2 linked regions of the Cupriavidus necator genome follow. The protein of the gene in region 1 interacts with the protein of each later gene in a pairwise test. Links are inferred from orthologs where the notes say so. Each region holds a gene or a part of one and is shown in the gene's direction. Other genes may lie near its edges. The genes, in order: I6H87_RS19695 and I6H87_RS15425.

Evidence for each region.
Region 2: the proteins of I6H87_RS19695 (region 1) and I6H87_RS15425 interact in binary tests that used the Escherichia coli proteins (3 or more experiments, as listed by UniProt). The link is inferred for Cupriavidus necator from one-to-one orthologs.

Annotation. Positions count from the first base shown.
Region 1 is NZ_CP066019.1:145,573-149,539, forward strand. What follows is about bases 56-3,718. They hold I6H87_RS19695 (AAA family ATPase), read left to right. Parts: upstream 56-455; coding sequence 456-3,518; downstream 3,519-3,718. Other genes in these bases: I6H87_RS19690 (exonuclease SbcCD subunit D), read left to right, coding at 56-459; I6H87_RS19700 (hypothetical protein), read right to left, coding at 3,537-3,718. Outside these bases: more of I6H87_RS19690, read left to right, coding at 1-55; more of I6H87_RS19700, read right to left, coding at 3,719-3,794. UniProt on the Escherichia coli protein: SbcCD cleaves DNA hairpin structures. These structures can inhibit DNA replication and are intermediates in certain DNA recombination reactions. The complex acts as a 3'->5' double strand exonuclease that can open hairpins.
Region 2 is NZ_CP066018.1:3,288,964-3,292,217, forward strand. The notes cover bases 129-3,078. They hold I6H87_RS15425 (bifunctional alpha/beta hydrolase/class I SAM-dependent methyltransferase), read left to right. Parts: upstream 129-693; coding sequence 694-2,463; downstream 2,464-3,078. Other genes in these bases: I6H87_RS15420 (CDP-alcohol phosphatidyltransferase family protein), read left to right, coding at 129-689; I6H87_RS15430 (phosphatase PAP2/dual specificity phosphatase family protein), read left to right, coding at 2,460-3,078. In the rest of the region: more of I6H87_RS15420, read left to right, coding at 63-128; more of I6H87_RS15430, read left to right, coding at 3,079-3,254.

The DNA of each region.
Region 1 (3,967 bases):
CTGCTGAAGTATTCGCTGTCAGAGTGCGCGCACGACAAGTCGGTGTCGCGCATCGAACTGGGCGCGGACGGCGCGGTCGCCATCACGCCGGTGCCGCTGCAGGCGCTGCGCGATGTGCGCGTGGTCGAAGGCGAACTGGCCGCGGTGCTGGCGGCGGGTGTCGATGATCCGCAACGCGATGACTACATCCACGCGCGGCTCACCGATACGGGCGCGCTGCTGGACCCGATGGCCAGGCTGCGGCAGGTCTATCCCAATGCGCTCGCGATCGAACGCACGGTGCTGGCGCGCACCGGCACGGCTTCGGAGGCCGGGCGCAAGTTGCGGCAACTGGGTACCGGCGAACTCTTTGCCAACTTCTTCCGCGAAGTGGCGGATGCCGAGCTGGAACCGGACCAGCGTGCCGTGCTCGACCAGGTGCTGACCGGGATCGCCGCCGCGGACAGGGAGTCGGCATGAGACCGCTGCATTTGACGCTGCAGGCCTTCGGTCCCTTTGCCGCGACCGAGCAGGTCGATTTCACGCGGCTGGGCGAGCAGGCCTTCGTACTGATCCATGGCCCCACCGGCGCGGGCAAGACCACGCTGCTCGACGCGATCTGCTTTGCGCTGTACGGCGATACCTCCGGCGGCGAGCGCAGTGCGCAGGCCATGCGCAGCGCCAACGCCGCGCCCGCGCTGCGCACCGAGGTGACGCTGGAGTTCAGCCTGGGCGCGCAGCGCTGGCGCGTGGTGCGCTCGCCGGTACAGGAGCGGCCCAAGCAGCGCGGCGAGGGCTGGGTGACCGAGCCGGCCAAGGCCCAGCTGGACCTGCATGACGGCAACGACTGGATCAGCAAGGCCAGCCAGCCCGCCAGGGTCAGCGACGCCGTGCGCGACTTGCTGGGTTTCGACAGTGCCCAGTTCCGCCAGGTGATCGTGCTGCCGCAGGGGCGCTTCCGTGAATTGCTGACCGCCAGTTCGCAGGCGCGCCAGGCCATTCTGGAGCGCCTGTTCCGCACCGAGTTGTACCGGCGCGTGGAAGAGCTGCTGAAGGCCGAGGCCGCCGTCATCCGCCGCGATGCCGAGCGCATCACCATCCAGCGCGACGAAGCGCTGCGCCAGGTTGGGGTGGAATCGGCGCAGGCGCTGGCAGAGGGAATCGAGGCCTTGCAGGCCGAGTTGCAGGCGCTGCAGGGGCAGGAACAGGGCGCGCGGGCCACGCTGGCCGCAGCGCAGGCGGCGCTGGGTGCCGGCGAGCAGGTGGCGGCGCGGTTGCGGGAACGCCAGCAGGCGCAGGCCGCGCACGCGGCGCTGCTGGCGCGCCAGCCAGCCATGGAGCATGAGCGCGCGCGCCTGCACGCCGCCCAGCGCGCCGCGCGTGTCAGGCCGGCACTGCAGGCGTGGCAAGCCGCGCAGCGCGACCAGGCCGCCAGCGCCGTTGCCTTGACGCAGTCTGGCGAGCAGGCGGCGCGCGCCGCGCAACAGGCCACGCAGGCGGCTGCCGCCTTGCAGGCCGAAAAGGCACGCGCTGAAGCGCGCCAGTCCGCGCAGAGGCGGGTTTCGCAGCTGGCAGACATGCTGCCGCGCGCGCAGCAGCTGGGTGCGCAGCTGGCCGCGCTGCAGGCGGCCGAAGCCAGGCAGGTGGCAGCCGCCACTGCGCGCGAACGCGCCGCCGCACAGCTTGCCACGCGGCAAGCCGATGCCGTTGGCGCGGAGTCCGCGCTGGCGCAAGGCCAGCTTGCTGCCGCGCAGGCACAGGCCACGGCGTTGCAGCTGGCCGCGTTGCAGGAACGCGCGCGGCAGCTTGACCGTCATCAGCAAGCTGTCCGGGCACTGGATGCCGCGAACGCACAGGCGGCCAATGCCGCCGCTGCCGAACAGCAAGCCCTGCGCCAGCGCGAGCAGTGCCGCGCCGCGCTGGCCGAAGCGGAAGCCGCCTGGCGCGCCGGGCAGGCCGCGCGGCTGGCCGCAAGCCTGGCAGCGGGCGATGCCTGCCCGGTCTGCGGCAGCACCGCGCACCCGGCACCGGCGCAGCACGTGGCGGCGCCGCTGTCGGACCAGGCGCTGGAGCAGGCCCGCCACGCCGCGCTCGAGGCTGAATCCCATGCGGTGCGCTGCACCGGCCAGCACCAGGCGGCACAAGCTGCCATTGCCCAGGCGCGCGAGCGGCTGGACGAACTGGCGCAGGCGCTGGGCGAGGTCGGCGACGAGTCCGCCCGCAAGCTGAAAGCCGAGATCACGGGACTGGAAGCGGCACTGGCCGAAGGCCGGCAAGCGGCGGCAAGCCTTGCGCAACGCGAAGCCGCCATCGTCAGCTGCCGCACGGCGCTCGCAGCGGCGGACGCCGCCAGCCGCGATGCCACGGCCGGCGCCGAGGCCGCTGCCCAGGCGCTGGCCCACTGCCGTGGCGAATGGCAGGCCAACAGTGCGCAGGTTCCCGAGGATTCACGCGACCCCGTGGCGCTGGGCGAGGCCCTGCGGCAGGCGCAGGCTATGCTCGCCGCGCTGGAACAGGCGCTGGTCGCTGCGCAGGCGGCCGAGCGCCAGGCTGCGGCGGACGCAGCCGGGGCACAGGCTGGACTGGTCTCGGCACAGCAGGCACAGGCCCAGGCGTCTAACCGCCTGGCCGAGGCCGAATCCGTGCTTGCACAGGCGCTCGCGCAGCAAGGCTTTGCCGATGTGCCGGCCCACGCGGCCGCCTGTCTTGGCGACGATGCCATGCAGGCGCTCGACGCGACGCTGCGCGCGTTCGATACCCAGCTGGCCACAGCCGCCGACTGGCGCGAACGCGCCGAGGCCGCCGCGCAAGCGCTGGACGCACCGGATCTGGACGGCCTGCGCGCAGCGCGCGATGCGTCGGCCGCCGCGGTGGAAGCCCTGGTCCGGCAACAGGCCGAGCGCGGCCGTTCGCGCGACACGCTGCTGCAGTGCCAGCTGCGCCTGCAGCAGCTGGACGCGCAGGGGCGCGACATCGAGGCACGCTACGCGGTGCTGGGCCGGCTGGCCGAAGTCGCCAACGGCAACAACCCGCGCCGCATGACCTTCCAGCGCTTCGTGCTGGCCACACTGCTCGATGAGGTGCTGGAAGCCGCTTCGGCGCGTTTGCTGGCGATGAGCCGCGGCCGCTATGTGCTGCAGCGCGTGCGCGAGCAGGCAGACCAGCGCAGTGCGGGCGGACTGGATATCGAAGTGTTCGACCACGATACCGGCGCGGCGCGTCCGGCCAATACGCTGTCAGGTGGCGAGGGCTTCCTCGCGTCGTTGTCGCTGGCGCTGGGGCTGGCCGACGTGGTGCAGTCGCGCGCCGGCGGCATCCAGCTCGATACGCTGTTTGTCGACGAAGGCTTTGGCACGCTCGATCCCGAGAGCCTGGACTTTGCCATCCGTACGCTGCTGGACCTGCAGCAGGCAGGGCGGCTGGTGGGGATCATTTCGCACGTCACCGAATTGCGTGAGCGCATCGACGTGCGGTTGGAGGTGCGCCCTGGGGTTGGCGGCAGCCGGGTACTGTTGACGGGCGTGGCGACCCTCGCGTAATGCGGCGGGGTTTCCCCGTCAGCCGACGAATACCTGGCGGCAACGAATCGCCATCACTTGCGCTTCAAATGCGCGGGCGGCTGCCCGGGCCAGGCGCACGCGGCGCGACAGCGGGTGCGGGCGGGATGGCATGTTGGCGCCAGCCGGGGCAGGCGCGGGCGATTGCAGTTGATCCTTGCTGGGTTTCAGTCCCCACGCCTGCTGCGTGACATGCAGGATGCGCGCAAGCGCCACTGCATGGGGCGTGGATGAAAACGGGACATGGACGGTGGCCATGACGGGCTCCTCGTTCTTTGTTGCCAGGCTGCCCTGCTCAGCCGGGTGGTCCGGTGGCTGCTGTGCGGGTGTTGCCTTGCCTGATTCCACAATAGCCCGTGCGACCCCCGGGCCATATCGAGTGCGAGCCGATTGTGATGTCGGCCCCGTCCTACACACGGGGTGTGCCCGTC
Region 2 (3,254 bases), on another replicon or contig:
CGTCGCCGCGGCCTGGCGCACGGCGTCGCTTCCGGCATCAGCTCGGCAGGGAGGCCGGTGCGATGACCCTCTATGAACTGAAGCCCAGGTTCCAGGCCCGGTTGCGCCCCATGGTGCAGGACCTGGCGCAGCGCGGCGTGACTGCCAACCAGGTGACGCTGGCCGCCGCGGCCGGCTCCCTGGCGGTGGGGGTGCTGGCCACGCTGGGCATGCTGGTGGCCGAGACCCCGGCGCTGTTCCTGCTGTTCCCTCTATGGTTGTTCCTGCGCATGGCGCTCAACGCCGTCGACGGCATGCTGGCGCGCGAGCACGGCCAGCAGAGCGTGCTGGGTGTCTACCTGAACGAGCTTGGCGACATTGCCTCGGACCTGGCGCTGATCCTGCCGCTGGCCGCGCTGCCGGACTTCAGCCTGGGCCAGGTCGGCACCTTCGCGCTGCTGGCGGTGATCGTCGAGGCCACCGGGCTGATCGGCCCGCTGGCCGGGGCCAGCCGGCGCTACGACGGCCCGCTGGGCAAGAGCGACCGCGCCTTCGCGGTCGGCGCGATCGCGCTGTGGGCAGGTGTTGGCCTGGGCTTTGGCGCGGCCGCCAGCTGGCTGTGGCTGGTGCTGTCGCTGCTGTCGCTGTTTACGATTGCCAACCGGGTGCGCCGCGGTGTCGCCGAGGCCCAGTCCCGCACAGCGGAGTAGCGAGATGGACCGACCGTCGACGCGCCAGCCGCAAGAGCGGCAATTCGAGACCCACGACCGCCAGACGCTGTTCTATCGGCACTGGCCGGCGGTGGAGGGCCCGGCGCGCGGCGCCGTGGTGTTGTTCCATCGCGGCCATGAGCATTCCGGCCGGGTCGCCCACCTGGCCGACGAACTGAACCTGCCCGGCTACGAGATCTTTGCCTGGGATGCGCGCGGCCACGGCCGTTCGCCCGGCGAGCGCGGCTACAGCCCCAGCCTGGCGGACTCGGTGCGCGATATCCAGACCTTCACCACCCATATCGCCGAGGTCCACGGCATCCCGCTGGAACGCACCGCGGTGATCGCGCAGAGCGTGGGCGCGGTGCTGGCCGCCACCTGGGTGCACGACTACGCGCCGCCGATCCGCGCGCTGGTGCTGGCCTCGCCCGCGTTCAAGGTCAAGCTCTACGTGCCCTTTGCGCGGCCGGGGCTGAAGCTGATGCAGCGCCTGCGCGGCAAGTTTTTCGTCAACAGCTACGTCAAGGCCAAGTTCCTCACGCACGATCCCGAGCGCATCGCCAGCTACGACAGCGATCCGCTGATCACGCGCCCGATCGCGGTCAATATCCTGCTGGACCTGTACGACACGGCGGAGCGCATCGTCGCCGATGCCGCGGCGATCACGGTGCCGACGCAGCTGCTGATCTCCGGCGCCGACTGGGTCGTGCATCGCGGGCCGCAGGACCGCTTCTATGAGCGCCTGGGTGCGCGCACCAAGGAGCGCATCGTGCTGGACGGCTTCTATCACGACACGCTCGGTGAGCGCGACCGCAAGCTGGCGGTCGATGCCGCGCGCCGCTTTATCCTGCGCGAATTCGACATGCCGTCGGCGCCGCGCTCGCTGCTCGATGCCGACCAGATCGGCCCGTTCCGCGAGGAATCCGACCGCCTGGCGTCGGCGCCTGTCGGGCTGGCCGCCTGGTACTGGCGCGCGGCGCGGGCCAACCTGAAGCTGGGCGGAATACTGTCGGACGGGGTGCGGCTGGGCCATGAGACCGGCTTCGACTCGGGCTCGACGCTCGACTATGTTTACCGCAACGCCCCCTCGGGCCGCGGCAAGCTGGGCCGGCTGGCCGACCAGCAGTACCTGGACGCGATCGGCTGGCGCGGCATCCGCCAGCGCAAGGTCCACGCCGAGGCCCTGATCGCCGAGGCCGTGCGGCGGCTGCGCGCGGGCGGCATGCCGGTGCGGATCGTCGACATCGCCGCCGGGCACGGGCGCTATGTGCTTGAGGCGCTGGGCGCGCTGGATGGCGGCGCCGCGGCGGTCGAGTCGATCCTGCTGCGCGACTACAGCCCGCTGAACGTCGAGCAGGGCCGCGCCCTGATCGCCGCCAAGGACCTCGCGGACGTGGCCCGCTTCGAGCAGGGCGATGCCTTCGACGGCGACAGCCTGGCGGCGCTGGCACCGGCGCCGACACTGGCGGTGGTTTCCGGCCTGTACGAACTGTTTCCCGACAACGCGATGGTGCGGCGCTCGCTCGAGGGCCTGGCGCGCGCGGTGCCGCCCGGCGGCTATCTGGTCTACACCGGCCAGCCCTGGCATCCGCAGCTGGAATTCATCGCGCGCGCGCTCACCAGCCACCGCGCCGGCGCCGCCTGGGTGATGCGCCGCCGCTCGCAGGCCGAGATGGACGAACTGGTGCGGGCCGCTGGCTTTGACAAGGTGACCCAGCGTATCGACCCGTGGGGCATCTTCACCGTCAGCCTGGCGCGCAGGCGCGGCGCATGAGCACGGTGCCGACGGAGGTTGGCGCCGGGGCGCATTCGCAGCTGCCTGCAGGCAACCGGCCCTGGGGGCTGGCCTGCCTGCTGCTGGCGCTGGCCGGCGCGTTCTTTTTCTCCAGCTACGGCTTTGCCAACTGGCTGGCGAGCCAGCGCGCCAACGTTCCGGCGGTCTATTTCGAATGGGAGCAGGGGATCCCGTTCCTGCCGTGGACCATCGTGCCGTACTGGTCGATCGACCTGCTGTACGGCATCTCCTTCTTCCTGTGGCGCACGCGCGCGGCGCTGCTCACGCACGTCAGGCGGTTGGTACTGGCGCAGCTGGTGTCGGTGGCGTGCTTTATCGCCTTCCCGCTGCGCTTCAGCTTTGCCCGGCCCGAGGCCGACGGCCTGCCGGGCCAGCTGTTCACGCTGCTGGGCGGTTTCGACCTGCCGTTCAACCAGGCGCCGTCGCTGCATATCAGCCTGCTGGTGATCCTGTGGGTCGCCTTTGCGGCGCACCTGCGCGGCGGCTGGCGCTGGCTGCTGCACGGCTGGTTTGCGCTGATCGGGGTCTCGGTGCTGACCACCTGGCAGCACCACCTGATCGATGTGCCCACCGGCGCGCTGGTGGGCTGGCTGTGCGTTTACCTGTTCCCGATGCAACGGCCCGCTGCAGGCGCGCCGGATGCGCGCACGCGCCAGCTGTCGCGCCGCTACACCGTGGGCGCGCTGGTGGGGTTGCTGTGCGCGGTGCTGGCGGTGGGTGCGTCGGTGACGCTGGCGTTGCTGCTGTTGTGGGCCGCGCTGGCGCTGGCC